DNA from 2 places in the Pseudomonas sp. T1.Ur genome. Region 1 is predicted to be linked to the other one. Evidence: predicted binding sites of a transcription regulator. Region 1 holds the regulator's gene; the other holds the start of a gene.
What was found. The regulator sigma-54, encoded in region 1, starts transcription at its own class of promoters, with help from an activator protein. The targets are predictions, from matches to a motif close to ANTGGCATNNANNTTGCTNT.

Region 1 (11,027 bases):
CATTTGGCGTCTTTGCTAACGGTATTGAGCAGGAATTTACCGATCAGGTCCTCGAGCACCAGCGACGACTGCGTATCGTGGATGGTCCCGCCGTCCTTGAGCAGGGTGTCTTCCCCGCCCACGCTGATGCCGATGTATTTCTCACCCAACAGCCCAGCGGTGAGGATAGATGCAGTGGAGTCGGTCGGCAGATTATCCACGCGCTTTTCCAACTGCAGCGTCACCCGGCCCGTGAAACTGTCGCGGTCCAGATCGATTGCCGTGACCTTGCCGATTGTCACACCGGCCATGGTCACCTTGGCTCTGACCGTCAAACCGGCGATATTGTCAAAATAAGCATAAAGTTTATAAGTATCGGTGCTCGCGGTTGGCGCCAGTCCACTGACCCGCAAGGCCAGCAGCAGCAAAGCCAGGATGCCAGCCAGCAAGAAAAGGCCGACACCGATTTCCAGGGTGCGGTTTTGCATCAGAAATCTCCAAACATCAAGGCGGTCAGAATAAAGTCAAGGCCCAGTACGGCCAACGAGGCGTAGACCACGGTCTTGGTTGTGGCACGGCTGATCCCCTCTGACGTGGGCTCACAGTCATAACCTTGAAACACGGCGATCCAGGTGACCACGAAAGCGAATACGGCACTCTTGACGACACCGTTGAGCACATCGTCGAGGAAGTCGACGCTGTTCTGCATGTTGGACCAGTAGGAGCCTTCATAGACCCCCAGCCAATCGACGGCGACCCACGAGCCTCCCCAGATCCCCACGACGCTGAAGATCATCGCCAGCACCGGCAGGGAAATGAAGCCGGCCCACAGGCGCGGGGCAACGATGTATTTGAGTGGATCGACACCGATCATTTCCAGGCTGGACAACTGCTCGGTGGATTTCATGTTGCCGATTTCCGCGGTCAGCGCCGATCCGGCACGCCCGGCAAACAGCAGTGCGGTCACCACCGGGCCAAGCTCGCGCAACAGTGTCAGCGCAACCATCTGCCCGACCGCCTGCTCCGATCCATAGCTGGACAGGATACTGAAGCCCTGGAGCGCCAATACCATGCCGATGAAAATCCCCGAGACGACGATGATGACGAGGGACATCACCCCCACCGAATGCAGTTGCTTGACCAGCAGGCCGAAACCTCCGCCGGTCGAATTGCGGCCGAGCAAGGCGTGCATCAGGAACAGCGAGGAACGCCCAAGCACCGCCACCACGTCGATGCCGGAGCGACCGAACAAGCGAATTCTTTCGATTAACGATTTCTTGCGCATCAGCGCTTCCCCAGCAAGTCGGTACGGTAATCCGTGGCCGGAAAATGGAACGCCACCGGACCGTCCGGGTCCCCCTTCATGAATTGGCGAATGCGCGGGTTGTCCGAATCCTTCAATTCCTGCGGCGTGCCCTGCCCCAGCACCTGGCCATCACCGACGACATAGAGATAGTCGGCAATACTGGCGGTTTCGGCCAAATCATGGGAAACCACAATGCTGGTGATGCCCAGCGCATCGTTCAGCAAGCGAATCAGGCGCACGAGCACGCCCATGGCAATGGGGTCCTGCCCAACGAAGGGCTCGTCATACATGAGGATTTTCGGGTCGAGGGCAATCGCCCGCGCCAAGGCAACCCGACGCTTCATGCCGCCCGACAGCTCGTCCGGCATCAGTTCCAGGGCGCCGCGCAGCCCGACTGCCTGCAATTTGAGCAGAACGATGTCGCGGATCATTTCCTCCGGCAGCTCGGTATGGACCCGCAGGGGAAACGCCACGTTCTCGAACACATCGAGGTCGGTAAACAGAGCGCCGCTCTGGAACAGCACCCCCATGTCCTTGCGCGCATCGAACAAATCACTGCGAGACAATTTCGGAAGGTTCTGGCCATTGACCCAGACTTCGCCGGCACTGGGACGCAGTTGCGCGCCCATCAGTCGCAGCAGCGTTGTCTTTCCGCACCCGGAAGGTCCCATGATGCCGGTCACCTTACCGCGCGGGATGCGAATATCGATGTCATTGAAAATGCTGCGCGTCCCTCGCTTGAAGGACAGTCCCTTCAGCTCGACCGCGTAGGCGTTGTCGGCACTCATCTAAACTCCTTGCGATGCAGCCTCATATTCGAGTGCCCCGGCCCCAATCGACAGACGCCGGTACCGCCGGGCACACGAACCGGCGGCGAACTATATCACTGCAACCATCAGGCGCCCAAGGCCAACACCCGGCCCGTTAAGCCCGGCTTAAGGTAAAACGCCACATTTTATGTCCGGCCTCGCGCCGTTCGAGCAAACGCGTGACGAACTAACGTGAGGGAATCGTTCATTACCGCTATAATCGCCGCCTTTTCATTGGGCTATACGATCTGACATGAACCAATCCAGCGACCTGATTCAATCGGCACAACGTACTGTCCGCCTCGAACTTGAAGCCGTACAAGGCTTGTTGCCCCGTATCGACGCTGATTTCGTACGCGCCTGCGAGATGATTCTGGCCAGCAAGGGCCGTGTGGTCGTGGTCGGCATGGGCAAGTCCGGCCACATTGGCAACAAGATTGCCGCCACGCTGGCCAGCACCGGCACCACGGCTTTTTTTGTTCACCCCGCCGAAGCCAGCCACGGCGACATGGGCATGATCACCCGGGACGATGTCATCCTGGCACTGTCCAACTCGGGCTCGACCAATGAAATCCTCACATTGCTGCCATTGATCAAGCGGCTGGGCATCCAGATGATCAGCGTCACCGGCAATCCGGATTCACCGCTGGCCAAGGCAGCCGAGGTGAACCTCAATGTTCATGTCGAGCACGAAGCCTGCCCCTTGAACCTGGCGCCGACCTCATCCACCACGGCGGCCCTGGTCATGGGCGATGCCCTGGCCGTGGCCCTGCTGGAGGCCCGCGGGTTCACCGCCGAGGATTTCGCCTTCTCCCATCCCGGTGGCGCCCTGGGCCGTCGCCTGTTGCTCAAGGTCGAGAACGTGATGCACAGCGCAGGCGAGCTGCCGCAGGTTCAACGCGGCACGCTGCTCAAGGATGCGCTCATGGAAATGACCCGCAAGGGCCTGGGCATGACCGTTATCCTCGAAGCCGACGGCAAGCTCGCCGGGATCTTTACCGACGGTGACCTGCGCCGCACGCTCGACCGCGCTATTGATATACGTAACGCAACCATCGACGAAGTCATGACCCTTCACGGCAAGACTGCGCGCCCCGACATGCTGGCCGCAGAAGCCCTGAAAATCATGGAAGACCATAGGATCAATGCACTGGTGGTAGTGGATGAAGAGGATCGCGCGATCGGCGCTTTCAACTTGTCCGACCTCCTTCGCGCTGGAGTAATGTGATGACGACCGACCTGCTGCAACGGGGCAAGAACATCAAGCTCGCCGTTTTCGACGTCGACGGTGTACTCACCGATGGCCGCCTGTACTTCCTCGAAGACGGCAGCGAGTTCAAGACCTTCAATACCCTCGACGGCCAAGGCATCAAGATGCTGATGGCCGCGGGCGTCCAGACCGCCATTATCAGTGGTCGCAAGACCCCGGTGGTCGAGCGGCGAGCGAAAAATCTCGGCATCCCGCACCTTTACCAGGGCCGGGAAGACAAGTTGGTGGTGCTGGACGAACTGCTGGGCCAACTCAATCTAAGCTATGAGCAGGTTGCCTACCTCGGCGACGATTTGCCGGACCTGCCGGTGATCCGCCGGGTCGGCCTGGGCATGGCGGTGGCCAACGCAGCCGCTTTCGTACGCGAGCACGCCCACGGCGTCACCACCGCGAAGGGCGGCGAAGGCGCGGCCCGCGAGTTCTGTGAATTGATCCTGAACGCCCAGGGCCACCTCGAAGCGGCCAACGCCGCGTACTTGTGAGCCATTTATGTTAAGCAAGAAGATTCGCACCCTACTGGTGTTCGGCTGCATCGCCGCGATTTTTGCGGCGGTGGGTTACTGGAACATCAGCCCGGAACGCTTCCTTGACCCATCCGCGACCAAGGTCGAGGAAAACGATATCGATTGGTATGCGACCAATACGCATACCCTGCAATACCTGCCAGACGGCAAAGTGCAGTACGAAATGACGTCTGACAAAGTCGACCATGTAAAGGCCAGTGATATAACGCTGGTCACCAAGCCGGACCTGAACATGTTCCGCGGCACCGAATTTCCGTGGCATGTGCAGAGTGAGCGCGCCGAGGTCAATCCCGGCGGCACCGAAGTCGAACTGATCGACTCGGTACGCATCGCCCGGACCGATGAGAAAAACCGTACGACCATCATTACCAGCAGTCGCATGACGGTCTTTCCGCAACGAGAATATGCGCAGACCGAGCAACCCGTTAGAATCGACGGCGCCGGCGGCGTGTCGACCGGCGTGGGAATGAAGGCGTATTTGAAGGAAAGCAGGATACACCTGCTATCGAAAGTAAGAGGACAGTATGAAGCTCGCTAAAACCCTCCCTATTTTGCTCAGTCTGGGCGCGGCACTGGGAAGCGCGAGCGCCTGGGCCCTCCCCAACGACCGCGACCAGCCTATCCGCATCCAGGCCGACGACGCGCAACTGGACGACAAGAACGGTGTCGCCACCTATAAAGGTGACGTGATCATCACCCAGGGCTCGATGAAGGTGACCGGCAATACCGTGACCATCACCCGCACCCAGTCCGGCGACATCGACGTGGTGACTTCGGTGGGCAACCTGGCCTACTTCGAACAACTGCAAACCGCGGGCGACACCAAGCCTGTACAGGGTTATGGGGTTACCATCCAGTATCACGCCGCCCAGGACCGCGTTGTCCTGATCGACCGCGCCAAGGTTGTCGACAAGGACAACAACGTGACCCAAGGCGAGAAAATCGTCTATGACACGGTCAAGAAACTGGCCAGCGCGGGTCGTGCCACTGGCAGCAAGGTCACCGAGGCGCGTCCGCGTATCGACATGGTGATCCAGCCGAAAAAGAAAACCGACGAGCAAAAGGCCCAGTAATGGCAACTCTGAAAGCCCAACACCTGGCCAAGAGCTACAAGAGCCGCCAGGTTGTGCGCGATGTCAGCCTGTCCATCGAGAGCGGCCAGATCGTTGGCCTGCTCGGCCCCAACGGCGCGGGCAAGACGACCTGCTTCTATATGATCGTCGGCCTGGTCCAGGCCGATCAGGGCCGCGTCCTGATCGACGACCTGGACGTCAGCCACCAGCCGATGCACGGCCGGGCGAAGGCCGGGATCGGCTATTTGCCGCAAGAAGCGTCGATCTTCCGCAAACTGTCGGTTGCCGACAACATCATGGCCATCCTCGAGACCCGCAAGGAACTCGACAAGGCCGGCCGTCGACAGGAGCTGGAAAGCTTGCTGCAGGAATTCCACATCAGCCACATTCGCGACAACCTGGGCATGAGCCTGTCCGGTGGCGAACGTCGCCGCGTGGAAATCGCCCGTGCCCTGGCCACCGCGCCGAAATTCATCCTCCTCGACGAACCGTTCGCCGGCGTGGACCCGATTTCGGTGGGCGACATCAAGCAGATCATCCACCACCTCAAGGCCAAGGGGATCGGCGTGCTGATCACCGACCACAACGTGCGCGAGACACTGGATATCTGCGAGACGGCCTACATTGTCAATGACGGCCAGCTGATTGCCGAAGGTGACTCCGCGACCATCCTGGCCAATGAACTGGTCAAGGAAGTGTACCTGGGTCACGAGTTTCGCCTGTAAGCACAGATGTCTGGTGCATCGCCCGGGCGTCGCCAATTTTATTGTGGCGACGCTCTAGGCAAACACCTCAGTTTCAGGCATATAATTTGCTTAAGTTTGGCGCTCCGGCGCCCTTGTAGTGGATGGCGCATGTGCGCCGGCGAATAAGGTGTTAAGCCCCTGCCATGAAACCATCGCTAGTCTTGAGAATGGGCCAGCAGCTGACGATGACGCCGCAGCTGCAACAGGCCATCCGCCTGCTCCAATTGTCGACCCTGGACCTGCAACAGGAAATCCAGGAGGCCCTGGAGTCCAATCCGATGCTCGAACGCCAGGAAGAAGGCGACGACTTCGACAACTCCGATCCGCTGGCCGACAACGTCGAACAGAAAACCCCTGCCGAAATCCCGGAACCGTCCTATCAGGAAGCCGCCCCGACGGTGGATAACATCGAGGACGGCGAGTGGAACGAACGCATTCCCAACGACTTGCCCGTGGATACGGCATGGGAAGACGTCTACCAGACCAGCGCCAGCAGCCTGCCAAGCGGCGATGACGATGAGTGGGACTTCACCACCCGCACCTCCGCCGGCGAAAGCCTGCAAAGCCACTTGCTGTGGCAACTGAACCTGGCGCCGATGTCCGACACCGATCGCCTGATCGCCGTGACCCTGATCGATTGCATCAACAACCAGGGCTACCTGGACGAGACACTCGAAGAAATTCTCGAAGCTTTCGACCCCGAGCTCGACATCGAGCTGGATGAGGTCGAGGCGGTCCTGCACCGCATCCAGCAGTTTGAACCCGCCGGCATCGGCGCCCGCAGCCTGGGTGAATGCCTCTTGCTGCAATTGCGCCAGTTGCCCGCCAAGACACCGTGGCTGGCCGAAGCCAAGCGACTGGTCACCGACTACATCGACTTGCTGGGCGGCCGCGACTACAGCCAACTGATGCGGCGCATGAAGCTCAAGGAAGACGAGCTGCGCCAGGTCATCGAGCTGGTGCAAAGTCTCAATCCACGGCCCGGCTCGCAAATCGAATCCACCGAGCCTGAATACGTTGTCCCCGACGTGATCGTGCGCAAGCACAATGATCGCTGGCTGGTGGAGCTCAACCAGGAATCGGTGCCGAAACTTCGGGTCAACGCCCAATACGCCGGTTTCGTGAAACGCGCCGACACCAGCGCCGACAACACGTTCATGCGCAACCAGTTGCAGGAAGCGCGCTGGTTCATCAAGAGCCTGCAGAGCCGCAACGAAACCCTGATGAAAGTAGCGACCCAGATCGTCGAGCATCAGCGCGGCTTCCTGGAGTACGGCGATGAAGCGATGAAGCCGTTGGTCCTGCATGACATTGCCGAGGCAGTGGGCATGCACGAGTCGACGATTTCACGGGTGACCACCCAGAAATTCATGCATACCCCGCGGGGAATCTATGAATTGAAATATTTTTTCTCCAGCCATGTCAGCACCTCGGAAGGCGGCGAATGCTCGTCCACGGCCATCCGCGCGATCATCAAGAAACTGGTCGCCGCGGAAAATCAGAAAAAGCCGTTGAGTGACAGCAAGATCGCTGGTTTACTGGAGGCACAAGGCATTCAGGTGGCCCGCCGTACCGTCGCCAAATACCGCGAATCCCTCGGGATCGCACCTTCGAGCGAACGCAAGCGGTTGATGTAACAGGCCACGCCACAGCGTTCCAGTGGCAGGCAACCCAGCCTGCCGCTTTATGCACTGGCAACGAAGGAGAAGCTGTATGCAAGTCAACATCAGTGGACACCAACTGGAAGTGACCGAACCCCTGCGCACCTACATCGGCGAAAAACTCGACCGATTGGAAAGGCATTTCGACAAGATCACCAACGTGCAAGTCACGATGTGCGTCGAAAAACTGCTGCAGAAAATCGAAGCCACGCTGCATATTCCCGGCGGAGAAGTAGTTGCCAACGCAGAGCACACAGACATGTATGCCGCGATTGACCTGCTGACCGACAAGCTGGATCGCCAACTCAAAAAGCATAAGGAAAAGACCCAGAGCCTCCTCCAGGGCGCAACCGGTCGTTAACCCCCCCAATCCATGATCCGACTAGAAACCATCCTGACCCCCGGCCGTTCCCAAGTGAACGCGCCGGGCGGCAGTAAAAAGAAAGCCCTCGAACAAATCGCCAACCTGATCCACCGCGAAGTGCCGGATCTGGAAATGCAGGATGTCTTCGAGGCATTGGTTGCCCGTGAAAAACTCGGTTCCACCGGTTTTGGCAACGGCATTGCCATCCCCCATTGCCGCCTCAAGGGCTGCGCCTCGCCCATCAGCGCGCTGCTGCACCTTGAAGCCCCCATAGATTTCGACGCCATCGATGGCGCCCCGGTCGACCTGTTGTTCGTCTTGCTGGTCCCGGAGGCCGCGACCGATGCGCACCTGGAGCTGCTGCGCCAGATCGCCAGCATGCTCGATCGCAAGGAAGTACGCGAAAAACTACGCAGCGCCCCAAGCAACGAAGCCTTGTATCAGGTAGTCCTGGACGAGCAGAACGGCCATTAAACATGCGCATGATCATCGTCAGTGGCCGCTCCGGCTCAGGTAAAAGCACGGCCCTCAATGTGCTTGAGGACAGCGGCTACTATTGCATCGACAACCTGCCGGCAGGCCTGCTTCCGGAATTGGCCGAGCGCGCCCTGATCCACACCGAACTCGCGCAACCGCTGGTCGCCGTGTCAATCGACGCCCGTAACCTGCCCAGCCATCTGTCGCGATTTCCGGAATTGCTCGAGGAAGTTCGCAACCGGCATATCCAATGCGATGTGCTGTACCTGGATGCCGACGAAGAAACATTGCTCAAGCGCTTTTCAGAAACCCGTCGACGCCACCCGCTGAGCAACGCCAGCCGCTCCCTGGCTGAAGCGATCCATGACGAGAGCCAACTGCTCGGCCCCATCGCCGACCTGGCCGACCTCAAGGTCAACACCACGCACCTGAACTTGTACCAGCTGCGCGACACCATCAAGTTGCGCCTGCTGAACCAGCCTGAACCGGGAACGGCGTTTCTCGTCGAATCGTTCGGTTTCAAGCGTGGCATGCCGGTCGATGCCGACCTGGTGTTCGATGTCCGCTGCCTGCCCAACCCGTATTGGAAACCGGAGCTGCGCGAGCAGTCCGGACTGGACCAGCCAGTGGTCGACTACCTCGCTGCCCAACCGGACGTAGAGGAAATGTTCCAGGACATCTCCAGCTACCTCCTCAAATGGCTGCCCCGCTTCGCAGCGAGCAACCGGGCCTATGTCACGATCGCCATTGGCTGTACCGGTGGTCATCACCGTTCCGTCTACCTGACCGAGCGTCTGGGTCAGCTCCTGCAACAATCCCTGAAGAACGTCCAGGTTCGCCACCGCGACCTCAGCTAAAGGATTCACATCGCGATGCCTGCTCGGGAAATTGAAATCATCAACAAGCTGGGTTTGCATGCCCGGGCATCGGCGAAATTCGTGGGTGTGGCGGGTCAGTTTCCTGATACCACCATTCGTGTCGGGCGCACGCCCGAGAGCACCGTCGACGGTAAAAGCATCATGGCAATGATGATGCTCGCCGCTGGCAAGGGCACCAAGATCCACCTGAGCACCGAAGGCGAACAGGCGCAGGAGGCGATGGATGCCTTGGTGGCGCTGATCAACGATTATTTCGACGAGGGGGAATAACCCCCCGGATCCGAGGTAATTTTGTGGCGAGGGAGCTCGCTCCCGCTCGGCTGCGCAGCGGCCGCAAGATGTTGGGGTCGCTTCGCCCGGAGCGTCGGACCGACCCAGCGGGAGCAAGCTCCCTCGCCATAAAAACGATCTTGCCATGAGGTCTAATCGACAAAAAAAGGCGCGTCACCCAAATGGATGACGCGCCTTTTTTCGGGCCCTGAATATCAGCTACCCGCCACCGTCATACGCTCGATCAACACCGAGCCGGTGCGGATGTTGCTGCGCAATTCCAAGTCGCTCCCCACCGCCACGATCTGCTTGAACATGTCACGCATGTTCCCCGCGATAGTGACTTCCTGGACCGGGAATTGGATCTCGCCATTCTCGACCCAGAAACCCGCCGCGCCACGGGAATAATCCCCGGTGACCATGTTCAGGCCATGGCCCATCAATTCGGTGACCAGCAGGCCACGCCCCATGCGCCGCAACAATGCCGCCTGGTCTTCTTCACCGTGAGTGACGAACAGATTGTGCACGCCGCCCGCATTGGCGGTGCTCGGCATGCCGAGTTTACGGCCCGAATACGTACCCAGGATGTATGACACCAGTTCGCCGTTTTCCACGAACGGCTTGGCGTAGGTCGCCAGCCCATCACCGTCGAACGCCGAACTGCCCATGGCTTGCATCAGGTGTGGGCGCTCGTCGATGGTCAGCCATTCAGGGAACAGTTTCTGGCCCAACGCACCTTCGAGGAACGACGACTTGCGATACAGATTGCCGCCGGACACCGCCGACAGGAAGCTGCCGAACAGGCCGCCGGCCAATTCGGCGGAAAACAACACGGGCACCTCACAGGTCGGTACCGGTCGAGCGCCCAGGCGACTGGCTGCCCGTTGGGCGGCTTTCTGGCCGATGCTGACCGGGTCCGCCAGCAACGTGCCCTGGCGGTTCACGTCATACCAGTAATCGCGCTGCATCTGGCCGTCGGCCTCGGCGATCATCACGCAACTGAGGCTGTGGCGGGTCGATGCATAACCGCCGATAAACCCATGGCTGTTGCCATAGACCCGGCAGCCCTGGTGGGTGTTGAGCGTCGTGCCGTCGGCATTCTTGATCCGGCTGTCGGCGTCGAATGCCGCGGCTTCGCAGCGCAGCGCTTGTTCGATGGCTTGCTCAGGCGTGATATCCCAGGCATGGAACAGATCGAAGTCCTTCAGATCCTTGCACATCAGTGCAGCATCGGCCAAACCCGAGGCCTCGTCTTCGGACGTGTGCTTGGCAATCGCCAATGCCGCGGCGACCGTTTCGCGAATAGCGTCCGGACCGCTGGCCGAGGTGCTGGCCGAGCCCTTGCGCTGGCCTACGTACAAGGTAATGCCGAAACCCTGGTCACGGTTGAATTCGACGGTTTCCACTTCGCGCTGGCGCACCGAAGTCGACAGGCCCTGCTCCAGCGATACCGCCACTTCACAGGCTCTGGCGCCCTGTCGCTTGGCCTCGGCGAGAATCTGCTCGACTTGCTCCTGCAGTGCCGGCAATGCCTGGGGGCCGACGCTTTGAACTGCACTCATGGTGTTCTCCACTCAAATTCTGTTTCGGTAACGGTTTTGTACGCAAAGCGCCTGGACGTTTTTTCGTACAAACCCTTGGCCTTCGAGCGACCGGGCCGGACAACCGGC
Region 2 (11,027 bases), 530 kb from region 1:
TTGACCGTCGCTGGCGGCGTGGTGACCGAGGTCAGCTTGCCGCTCGAATCGAAGTTCATGGTCGAAGGGACTGGCGCGGTGGCACCGGTCGTGGTCGGCAAGCTGCCGTTCAGGTTACGACCGTCGATCAAGGTATAGACATTCCAGGTGTTGCCGGCAGTCTTGACCATGTACTGGTCCATGGAGTGCTGGTTACCCTGGGTGTCGTAGATCGGCGTGGTGAACTGCTTGGTAAAGGTGGCGGTATCGGCCGGGTTGAACGCGGCGGTGATCGGGGTCGCCGTCGAGTTCAGGTTGATGGTCGACGAAACCAGGCTGGTGGCTTGCGGCGGCAGGTTCGAGGTGTCGATGCGCAGGTCGGTCAGGATACCGTTGAGGATCTTGCCGTTGGCGTCGACGCCGTAGCCTTGCAGGCGTGCAGTGCCATCGCTGTTGGTGATGAAGCCTTCCTTGTCGGTCTTGAAGGTACCGGCACGGGTGTAGCTCAGCGAACCGTCGTTATCCAGGACAAAGAAGCCCTGGCCCTGGATACCCATGTCCAGCACGTTGCCAGTGTTGTTCACGTCACCCTGGCCGAACTGCTGGGAAACGTTGGCCAGGCGCACGCCGTTGCCGACGGTCTTGCTGCCCGAGCCCAGCTTGGTGGCCGAGTAGACGTCTTCGAATTCCGCACGGGACGATTTGAAACCGGTGGTCGCCACGTTGGCGATGTTGTTGCCGGTCACGTCCAGCTGTTTGTTGGCTGCATAGAGACCGCTAAGGCCGATGTTGAAAGACATGTTGACTCCTTTTGCCGGTTAGTCGGCTCTACATACCAATAGTTTGTACTTTGGACAGGGCAATGCTGCCCAGCCCGGCCAGGTTGAGCATCAGCTCACCGCCCGTCTGGCTGATCGTCACGCTGCTGACCGTGGCCGGCAGGTTGGTGATCAGCGACGTGGCCTTGCCGTCGATGGTGGTCGAGGCCGCGAAGGTGTAGGTGCCCGCTTCAACCGTGGTGCCCGCATCGTTCTTGCCGTCCCAGATGAAGGCCGAGTTGCCGGCCTTCTGGCTGCCCAGGTCGATGGTGCGGACGGTCTTGCCATCCTTGTCCATGACCTTGACCGTGAGGGACGACACCGCCGACGGAACCACCACCGTGCCGTTGAGGCTCTTGGAGGTGTCGACCACGGCCTTGTCGCCCGGAGCGATGACCGAGCGACCGACCAGGGACGAAGCTTGCAGGGCCTGGGACGAGTTGTAGTTGCCGGCGATGCCACTCACGGTCTGGTTGAGCGTGGTGATGCCTTCCAGGCTGCTGAACTGCGCCAATTGGGCCACGAATTCGCCGTTGTCCTGGGGCTCCAGCGGGTTCTGGTTCTTCAGCTGGGTCACGAGCAGTTGCAGGAACGCATCCTTGCCCAGCTCCTTCTTGCCGGTCGCCGCACTGGTTGCCGCGCCCAGGCCATCGGTCGTGGTGTTGGTCTTGACCGAAGAGTTGGCGAGGATCTCGTTGAGGCTCAAACCGCCGGTGGTGTTAGTGACGCTCATGTGACTCGCCCCTTATCACTGACCGAGGGTCAGGACCTTCTGCATCATGGTTTTGGCGGTGTTCATCATTTCGGCGTTGGTCTGGAAAGAACGACTGGCGGAAATCATGTCAGCCATTTCTTCAACGACGTTGACGTTCGGGTAGTAGACGTAGCCCTTGGCGTCGGCCGCCGGGTGATTGGGCTCGTAGCGGGCTTCGAGGTTGCTCTGGTCCTCGACCACGCCGAGCACCTGCACGCCCTGCCCGGCCGCGTCCTGTTCCTGGAACAGCGAGTCGCCGCCGGTGGATTGGCCGCCCTGGAACATGGTGGCGAACACCGGATGACGGGCGCGGTAGGTCTGGTCGATGCTCGACGAGACGGTCTCGGCGTTGGCGATGTTACTGGCGACGGTGTTCAGGCGAGTGGTCTGGGCACTCATGGCACTGCCGGCGATATTGAAAACGCTCGCGATCGACATGGCTTACTCTCCACGCAGGGCCGATACCAGCCCTTTGAATTTACTGTTGAGCAGGGTGAAGCTGGCCTGGAAGTTCACGGAGTTCTCCGCGTAATTGGACTGTTCCAGTTGAGCGTCCACGGTGTTCTGGTCGATCGAAGGTTGCATCGGTGTGCGATACATCAGCGACTCGTCGCCGCTGCCCACGCCTTCGGCTTCGATATGACGGCTGTTGGTCATGTTCAAGGCGAAGTGGCCGTTCTTGGCTTTTTCGTTCTGCTCGGCGAGGACCTTGGAGAAGTCCAGGTCACGCGCCTTGTAGTTCGGGGTGTCGGCGTTGGCAATGTTATTGGCCAGGACTTCGGCACGCTGGGCGCGGAAGCCCAGGGCCTGTTCGTGGATACCGAGCGCTTTATCGAAGCTGATGCTCATGTCGGAAACCTTTGGGTGACCAGAATGTACGTACGATGGCTTTAGCAAGCGCCGTGCCACTTTTAAAGAGCCCGTAAACCGGGGCTTTGCGGGGATCGGCAAAGCGGCAATGCCAGAAAAGCGGCAATCGGCTTCCGCTGGCTGCCGCTTTTCTGCCGCTTTCACCCTGGCAAAGGGAGATCAAAATGTGGGAGCGAGCTTGCTCGCGATAGCGGTCTGTCAGTTACATCTATTTTGGATGGGCTGCCGCTATCGCGAGCAAGCTCGCTCCCACAGGGGGCGGTGGTGAATGATTGTCAGCAGGCAAAAAAAACGGGAGCCCCAAGGGACTCCCGTTTTTTTGACAACCTGAACGAATCACTTCGCCTGGTAAATGATCCCCGGGCTGCACTGGACCATCTGGTAATGATCCGGCAAGCCGTTCAACGCTTCCGACGCCCCCAGGAACAGATAGCCACCCGGCTTCAGGGTGCTGTGGATACGCATCAGGATGTCCTTCTTCACTTCCGCGGAGAAGTAGATCAGCACGTTGCGGCAGAACACGATGTCGAACTTGCCCAGGCTGGCGTAGCTGTCCAGCAAGTTGAACGAACGGAACTCCACACGGCTCTTGATGGGCGCCTTGACCACCCACTTGCCCGGCCCTTTCGCGTCGAAATAGCGCTGCAGGCGATCGGGTGACAACCCACGGCCAATGGCCAGGCTGTCGTACTCGCCGGTCTTGCAGTTATTGAGCATGGTCCCGGACAGGTCGGTGGCGACAATTTGCACGCCCGCCTTCAGTTGGCCGAGGTTGGTCCGCTCGAACTCATCGATGGACATCGACAGCGAATAGGGTTCCTGCCCCGACGAACACGCCGCCGACCAGATCCGCAAGCGTTGGCCCGGGCTGGCCTTGATGGCCGCCGGCAATACTTTGTTCTTCAGCACTTCGAAGGGATAAGTGTCACGAAACCACAGGGTTTCGTTGGTGGTCATGGCGTCCACGACCATTTCGCGCAAGCCACTGCGCGGCTGGCTCTGGATACGCTGGACCAGCTCGCCCAATGACTTGATGCCCTGTTGTTCCATCATTTTGTTGAGACGGCTCGACACCAGGTACTGCTTGTTTTCACCAAGCAAGATGCCACAGGCTTTTTCCAGGAAGACCCGGAACTGTTCGAAATCCAAATTACCCGTAGACAAGATACCGCCTCTTTTCACTGTGTTGACTTGCCGGGCGCACAATGCGCCCGACCTTTTTAGCCTGCTGTCTTGATTCGCTCGACGACCCGGGAAGCCAGGTCGTCGGGCCGGAACTTGGCCAGGAAGTCATCGGCGCCGACTTTCTTGACCATCGCCTGGTTGAATACCCCGGACAGCGAAGTATGCAAGATGATGTGCAGTTTTTGCATGCGCGGGTCGCTGCGGATCTCCGACGTCAGCGTGTACCCGTCCATCTCCGGCATCTCGATGTCGGAGATCATCATCAGGAACTCCTCTTCCGGCCGCTTGCCCTCGTCGACCAGGTTGCGCAGGTAATCCAGCGCTTGCCGTCCGTCATTCAGGGCGATCACCTCGACGCCGACCGTCTGCAGGCAACGCGTGACCTGCTTGCGTGCCACCGACGAATCATCGACGGTCAGCACCCGCAGGGAAACCGCCTTGTGCTGCGTCTCGGCATCCACCACGCCGACGGAAATGGTCTCCGGCGTTGGCGCGACTTCGGCGAGGATTTTCTCCACGTCGATGATCTCCACCAACTGGTTGTCGACCCGCGTCACCGCCGTGAGGTAGTGGTCGCGCCCCGTCCCCTTGGGTGGCGGATGGATCTCTTCCCAGTTCATGTTAACGATGCGCTCCACCGACCGCACCAGGAACCCTTGGGTCTTGGTGTTGTACTCGGTGATGATCACAAACGGATTGCTCTGATCCAGCAGTCGACCGGAACCGGTCGCCATCGCCAGGTCGAGAATCGGGATCGTCGCTCCCCGGATATTCGCCACACCGCACACGACGGGACTGGATTTGGGCATCAGGGTCAGCTTAGGGCATTGCAGCACTTCGCGTACCTTGAATACGTTAATTCCATACAACTGTTGGCCATCGAGACGGAACAACAACAGCTCCAGGCGATTCTGACCCACCAGCTGTGTGCGCTGGTTTACCGAATCCATCACTCCCGCCATGCCCTGACTCCTAATCACGCTAATGTGTCCGTCGCGCATTCATCACTAAACGGCACGGGGCTTGCTATTGAACCGGCATGAACGCACAAACGACATTTTCTCGACGCCTGACCACTCACTGCCGCCACTGGCTCGGTGCACTGCTGGCTGCCTGCCTGCTCGCTTCTGGCGGTCCTGCCGTCGGTGCTGCTGAAGTAACCTTGCCTGATCTCCTTATCGGCGTCACTCAGGGCTTTCTTGAGTTCACCGTAGAAGACTATCTGGCAACCAGTCAAACCGAAGGTCGCTACGAGATCGAAGTCAACCAGCTCGACCCGCGCCTGCGGATGCCAATGTGCGACAAGGAATTGACTGCCTCGCTGGAGAGTCCGGCCAGGCCGCTGGGCCGCGTCACGGTGAAGGTTCGTTGCGACAGCGCGGCCCCCTGGACAGTGTTCGTGCCCGCTCAAGTGCGCCTGTATCGCGAAATTGTCACCACCACTCGCCCCCTCAAGCGCGCCGGGATTGTCGAACCCCAGGACGTGGTGCTGCGTGAACGCGACGTCAGCCAGATCAGCCAGGGCTTCCTGACTTCCGTTGATGAAGCCATTGGTCAGAAACTTGTCCGACCAATGGTCGCTGACCAAGTGATCACGCAGGTACATCTGGAACAGGCCGAAGTGGTTCGCAAGGGCGACCAGGTGGTCATCACCGCCCGCAGTGGCACATTAGCCGTGCGGATGCCGGGCGAGGCCCTGTCCAACGGCGGCATGCGCGAACAGATTCGGGTGAAGAACCTCAACTCCCAGCGGGTCATCAAGGCGCAAGTGATGGCGCCTGGCCAGGTGGAAGTGGCTATGTAAGGAGGGTAGACAGGCTGGCGCTTGACCTCGGTGTTCCCTAGACTGTGCCTTACGCAAAGGCAAGCGCAGACGTGCGCTCGTTCATTGAAAAATGAGCCTAAAGTTTTTTTGGGGATGGCCGAAAACATGGCAAGCGTCCAAATACCCAGAGGTTTTTTACCATGGTCATCGATTTCAATCGTTTAAACAGCTCCTCACCTGTGACAGGGACTGCGCGTACCAGCGCCAGCAAGGAAACCGCCGAAACCGGCAAATCCAAGCCAGCCGAACAGGCCGCCACTGTCAGCAATGGGGAATCGGTACACCTCAGCAATGAGGCTCAGCAGTTGCAGAAGGTCACTGACAAGCTGCGCGATCAACCTGTCGTCGACAACGCCCGCGTGGCCGCGTTGAAAGCAGCAATCGCCGATGGCAGCTATCAAGTCGACAGCAACCGTGTAGCCAGCAAGCTGCTCAACTTCGAAGCCCAGCGCTAGGCCGTCCGCCGGCGCCAGGCTTTTGGACGCTCAAGACCCAAGGCCAGCCATGCACGACACTAATTTGTTGCAACTGATCACCGACGACTTCGCTCCAGCGCAACAATTGCTGGAGCTGTTGCAGACCGAAGCCCTGGCACTCCATGGGCGGGACATGCCCCTGCTGGAAAATATTCTGGCGCAGAAACAGGCATTGATCATTTTGCTCGACCAGCATGGCCGCAAGCGCAGCGAGATTCTCGCCAGCCTCAACCTGCCCGCAGACAATAACGGCCTTGAACAATTGGCCAGCCAATCGTCGATTGGCGATCAGCTGTTGTCCCAAAGCGCAGCGCTCAACGACCTGCTCAGCCAATGCCAGGCCGCCAACGCTCGAAACGGCCAATCCATCCAAATGCAACAGGCCGCCACCGCCAATCAGTTGCGCATCCTCAATGGCGGCGAAATCCCGACGCTGTATGACGCTCGCGGATCGACCGCGAAACTGGTCAAGCACCGTCCGCTCAGCCAGGCGTGATGCGAACGATGCCTGCGCACTATCAACGCGCGAAACATGCTGGCAAAATGCTGGCTCTTTGTAGTCGTATTTTGCTTGGAGACTGACCCACCGTGTTCAATGCCTTAAACGCGGAAGATGCTCCGCAGCCACCGAAGGTCCTTACCACGCCCCTGGAAATCTCCGGCAACCTGCGGATGCTGCAAGACAGTCACGATCCGCTGATCATTACTTTCCACGAGCGCAGCCAGCGCTTCCAGAGCTATCTGGTGGACGTTGATCGCGAGAAAAACACCATCGCCCTGGACGAAATGATCCCCCGGGACGGCGAGCGTTTCCTGCTGGCGGGCGAGCCGTTTCGTGTCGAGGGTTTCCATGACGGCGTGCGTATCGCGTGGGAAGGCAATGGCCCGCTGACCATCGATGATTCCAACGACGGCCGTTGCTACCGCGGCGCCCTGCCCGAAGAAGTGGTGTATCACCAGCGTCGCAACGCCTTTCGGGCTGCGTTGAAACTGGCGCAACTGGTGAGCGTGGAGTTGGGTGGCGACAAGCTCAAATCACCGGTCAATGGCCAATTGCTGGATATCTCTGCCACCGGCTGCAAGCTGCGCTTCGATGGCGACATCACCGAACGGCTGCAACTGGGCCAGGTTTATGAACGCTTCATCGCCGCCCTGCCATTCGGCAACATGACCGCGCCGGTGGAACTGCGCTACCTGCATTTTGAAGAGCGGATCAATACCACGTTCGCAGGTGTACGCTTCCACAACATCAGCGGCCTGGTGCAGCGCCAGGTTGAACGCTTCGTGTATCAGCTGCAACGTGAAGCCCGTCGGTTCGATAAAGACGACTTCTGATTTTCGCGGGCGATAAAAAACGGGCAATCCCTTGCAAGGATTGCCCGTTTTTTATGCCCGGCTCAAGGCCTGGCCTGGGTGAAATCGGAGGATGGCGGTTCGTCGTCCGCACCTTCGGTGACTGGCTCCAACTCCGGCTCCGGCTCGGGCTCGACGTCTGGATTGGGCGATGCCTGCATCTGGTCCTGCACCACCTGCTCGTCTACCCGAGGATCGAGGCACGCCACGAGCGGCGAGCTGGTCATGTTGTCCGGCATGGCCACGTGGTGCAGCGGCGCATCGTCGACCTGGTGCAGGTTGGTGACCGCTTTCGGCCGGATCCGCCACACCAGGACCAACGCAAACAGGGCGAAGAAGCCATAGAGCATCTGGCTGCCGTAGAGCTTCATCAGCACCCCGGCAACCAATGGGCCGATGCTGGCGCCTACGCCATAGGTCACCAGCAGCATCGCCGTCAGCGACACCCGGCGATCGCCTTCGACATGGTCGTTGGAAAACGCCACCGCCAGCGGATACAGGCAGAACTGCACCAGCGAACAGCAGAACCCCGCAACGAACAATACTTCCAGCGGCACCTGCGACAAGATAGCCAACGGCAACGCACAGACCGCCAGGGCCAGCGCAAAGCAGCGGATCAGCAACGCACGATCGTAACGATCCGATAGCCAGCCCAGCGGCCACTGGACCAACAGCCCGGCAAAAATGCAGCAGCCCATGAACAGACCGACCTGTTCGGTGGTGAGCCCTTGCTGGGAGGCGTACAGCGGTGCCAGGCCATAAAAGGAGCCGACGATCAGCCCGGAGCCCAGCACAGTGGTCAACGATTGCGGTACGCGCTTGATAAAGAAACGCGGCTCCATCGGCGCCGGATGCAGCGGCGCCGGGTGAATCCGCCGGGTCAATGCCACGGGCACCAGGCACAGGGCAAAACACAACGCCACCAGCATCAGCAGCTCCAGCCCAAGGGCCGGGTGCATGACCAGGATCAACTGGCCCAGCACCAGCCCCAGGTACGAGGCGATCATGTAGCCGCTGAACACCACCCCGCGCTGCTTGGCATCAGCCTGCTCGTTGAGCCAACTTTCAATGACCATGTATTGGCACATCATGCCCAGGCCGACGATCATCCGCAGCACGATCCAGGCCGGCAGCCAGTCCACCAAGCCATGGCCCAGCACCGCCGCGCCGACAATCCCGGCACACGCCGAATAGGCACGAATATGCCCGACACGGGCGATCAGCCGATGGCCGATCTTGCCGCCCAGCACCAGGCCGAAATAGTTGGCGGCCATCAACGCACCGACCCACAGGCTGTCGACATGATCGGCAGCCAGGCGCAACGCCAGGTAGGTACTCAAGAGGCCCGAGCCGATGAGCATCATCAGCGAGGCGAAATAAAGCGCTCGAAAAGGTTTCCAGATTTGGCGCATCGGCGTTCCGAGCGGCTCCTTGAGGTAAGTGAGGGCTACCTTGAAGATAGCCCTGATACAACGGGTTCGTTATGCCTGGGCCGCCAGTACACGCCGTTCCCAGGGCGTGATCTCGTCGAAGAAACTGGTCAGTTCCAGGGTCTTCGACGCAATGTAACCTTCGATGAACTCGGCCCCGAACAGTTCCTTCGCCAAATGGCTACGCTTGAGACGCTCAAGGGCAGCGTGCAAGGTACATGGCAAGGACAGATTATCCGGCACCTCGAACTCGCCCTGGATCGCTGCGCCCGGTTCCAGCCGGTTTTCGATCCCATAAAGCCCCGCCGCCAGACTCGCGGCAATCGCCAGGTAAGGGTTGGCATCGGCCCCCGGCAAGCGGTTCTCGACACGGCGGGCCACCGGTGAACTGGCGGGAATGCGCAGCCCGGCCGAGCGATTGTCATGGGACCAGCACGCATTGTTTGGCGATGCGAACGGATGGCACAGGCGCTGGTAGGAATTCACGTTTGGCGCGAACAGCGCGGTGAAATCGGCCATGCCGGCCTGCTGCCCGCCAATGAAGTGACGGAACGCTGCCGTTGGCTCGCCCGCCTCGTCGCTGAATACATTACGACCGCTGCCCAACTCGACGACACTCTGGTGGATATGCATCGAACTGCCCGGCGTTTGCGCCAGCGGCTTGGCCATGCAAACCACAATCAGGCCATGCTTGAGGGCCACTTCCTTGAGCAAGTGCTTGAACAGGAACGTCTGGTCGGCCAGCAGCACAGGGTCGCCGTGGAGCAGATTGATTTCGAACTGGCTCACGCCCATTTCATGCATGAAGGTGTCGCGCGGCAACCCCAGCGTCGCCATGCATTCGTAGACTTCGTTGAAAAACGGCCGCAAGCCGTTATTGGAACTGATACTGAACGCCGACTGGCCGTCTTCGCGACGACCATCCAGGCCCACCGGCGGCCGGAACGGCTGCGTAGGGTCCGCATTGGGCGCAAACACAAAGAACTCCAGCTCCGTCGCCACCACCGGCGCCAGTCCGAGGGCAGCGTATCGAGCGACAACTGCCTTGAGCTGGCCACGTGTCGAAAGTGGCGAGCTTTCGCCGCTGAGCTCGTCGGCATCGCAAATCGCCAAGGCACGGGGCGGATGGCTCCATGGCAAGCGATGAATCTGCTGCGGATCGGGCACCAGCGCCAGGTCGCCGTCATCGCTGCCATAAAAGCGCGATGGCGGATAACCGCCCATGATGCATTGAAGCAGCACACCTCGCGCCAGTTGTAACCGCCGGCCCTCGAGGAAGCCTTCGGCGCTCATCACCTTGCCCCTGGGCACGCCATTCAAATCCGGCGTGACACATTCAATCTCATCAATGCCCGTCAATCGCTGCGCGAGTGAACACTGGCCATCGGTCGTCATGACGCAATCCTTGTTATGTGCGAGCCGCGAGCGGCAACCCGTACAAAATAGGCTCCGGCTGTTCGGAATATCAAGCATCCAGAGACAATAAACATCTGGCATAGAACGCACTGTGGGAGCGAGCTTGCTCGCGATAGCGTCAGGTCAGCAGCATCGATGCAAGCTGAAACACCGCTATCGCGAGCAAGCTCGCTCCCACAGGGCTCTGTACCGACCGAAGATTGGCTCAGGGCAGATAAAGCCTGAACACCCCACCGCCCAGCACACCGCCGTTGGCAATCTCGGTACGCCCGCTCAAGCCGCCACGCTGGTGCAGCCCGGCAATCCTGGCGGCGAAATACAGGCCCAGCCCGGTGCTGCCGCTGCTGTGGTTGATGCCCTGCACGTACTCGGCCTGACGCTCGATCATCTCAGGCGGGTAACCTTCACCGTCGTCGTTGATCGTCAACACCAACTGCCCGGCCTCATCGCTCACGCTGATCAGCAATGCCTGCCGGGCATGGCGAATGGCGTTGTTGATCGTGTTATCGAGCACCGAAGCAATCAGCTCACGGTCGAAGAAACCCAGCGGGCTCAGCGGGTCGACTTCGTAAGTAGCCATGATCCCACGACTGCGGAACACGTCCTGGTGGCCGGCCAGTTGCGCTTCGATGAAGTCATCCAGTTCGTGGTACGCCGGATGCAGGGGCAACTGGTTGACACCCAGTTTGTACAATCCCAGCAATTGGACCAACAGACCGTTGAGGTGGGCGAACTCGAAGTCCATCACGCCCTGCTCCGATGTCTGCCGCTCGCGCTCCGGCAAACGCTCGAGCCATTGCGTATGCGCCTGCATGAGCAAGGTCAGGGAGTTTTTCATGTCATGCACGGTAGACGCGATCACCGTGGAAAAATCGAGTGCCTGTTCGCTGTCATTCATCGCCAAATGCCTTGCTTCGCAGT

Region 2: flgB (flagellar basal body rod protein FlgB) is a predicted target of sigma-54. The motif match lies at 2,442-2,461, and genes of this name have one in related genera.

The regions. Positions count from the first base shown of each region.
Region 1 is NZ_JAMGSN010000001.1:4,561,932-4,572,958, forward strand. Features, by position in the region: gene mlaD (outer membrane lipid asymmetry maintenance protein MlaD) at 1-467, opposite strand, end outside; gene mlaE (lipid asymmetry maintenance ABC transporter permease subunit MlaE) at 467-1,264, opposite strand; gene M8Q45_RS20315 (ATP-binding cassette domain-containing protein) at 1,264-2,073, opposite strand; gene M8Q45_RS20320 (KpsF/GutQ family sugar-phosphate isomerase) at 2,348-3,322, shown strand; gene M8Q45_RS20325 (KdsC family phosphatase) at 3,322-3,846, shown strand; gene lptC (LPS export ABC transporter periplasmic protein LptC) at 3,854-4,426, shown strand; gene lptA (lipopolysaccharide transport periplasmic protein LptA) at 4,413-4,961, shown strand; gene lptB (LPS export ABC transporter ATP-binding protein) at 4,961-5,686, shown strand; gene M8Q45_RS20345 (RNA polymerase factor sigma-54) at 5,851-7,344, shown strand; gene hpf (ribosome hibernation-promoting factor, HPF/YfiA family) at 7,421-7,729, shown strand; gene ptsN (PTS IIA-like nitrogen regulatory protein PtsN) at 7,742-8,206, shown strand; gene rapZ (RNase adapter RapZ) at 8,209-9,066, shown strand; gene M8Q45_RS20365 (HPr family phosphocarrier protein) at 9,082-9,357, shown strand; gene pmbA (metalloprotease PmbA) at 9,573-10,919, opposite strand.
Region 2 is NZ_JAMGSN010000001.1:4,032,847-4,043,873, forward strand. Features, by position in the region: gene flgE (flagellar hook protein FlgE) at 1-779, opposite strand, end outside; gene flgD (flagellar hook assembly protein FlgD) at 808-1,530, opposite strand; gene flgC (flagellar basal body rod protein FlgC) at 1,546-1,989, opposite strand; gene flgB (flagellar basal body rod protein FlgB) at 1,993-2,400, opposite strand; gene cheR (protein-glutamate O-methyltransferase CheR) at 2,758-3,585, opposite strand; gene M8Q45_RS17950 (chemotaxis protein CheV) at 3,642-4,568, opposite strand; gene flgA (flagellar basal body P-ring formation chaperone FlgA) at 4,646-5,410, shown strand; gene flgM (flagellar biosynthesis anti-sigma factor FlgM) at 5,572-5,886, shown strand; gene M8Q45_RS17965 (flagella synthesis protein FlgN) at 5,936-6,403, shown strand; gene M8Q45_RS17970 (flagellar brake protein) at 6,496-7,242, shown strand; gene M8Q45_RS17975 (MFS transporter) at 7,305-8,672, opposite strand; gene M8Q45_RS17980 (glutamine synthetase family protein) at 8,742-9,983, opposite strand; gene M8Q45_RS17985 (sensor histidine kinase) at 10,312-11,004, opposite strand; gene M8Q45_RS17990 (tetratricopeptide repeat-containing response regulator) at 10,997-11,027, opposite strand, start outside.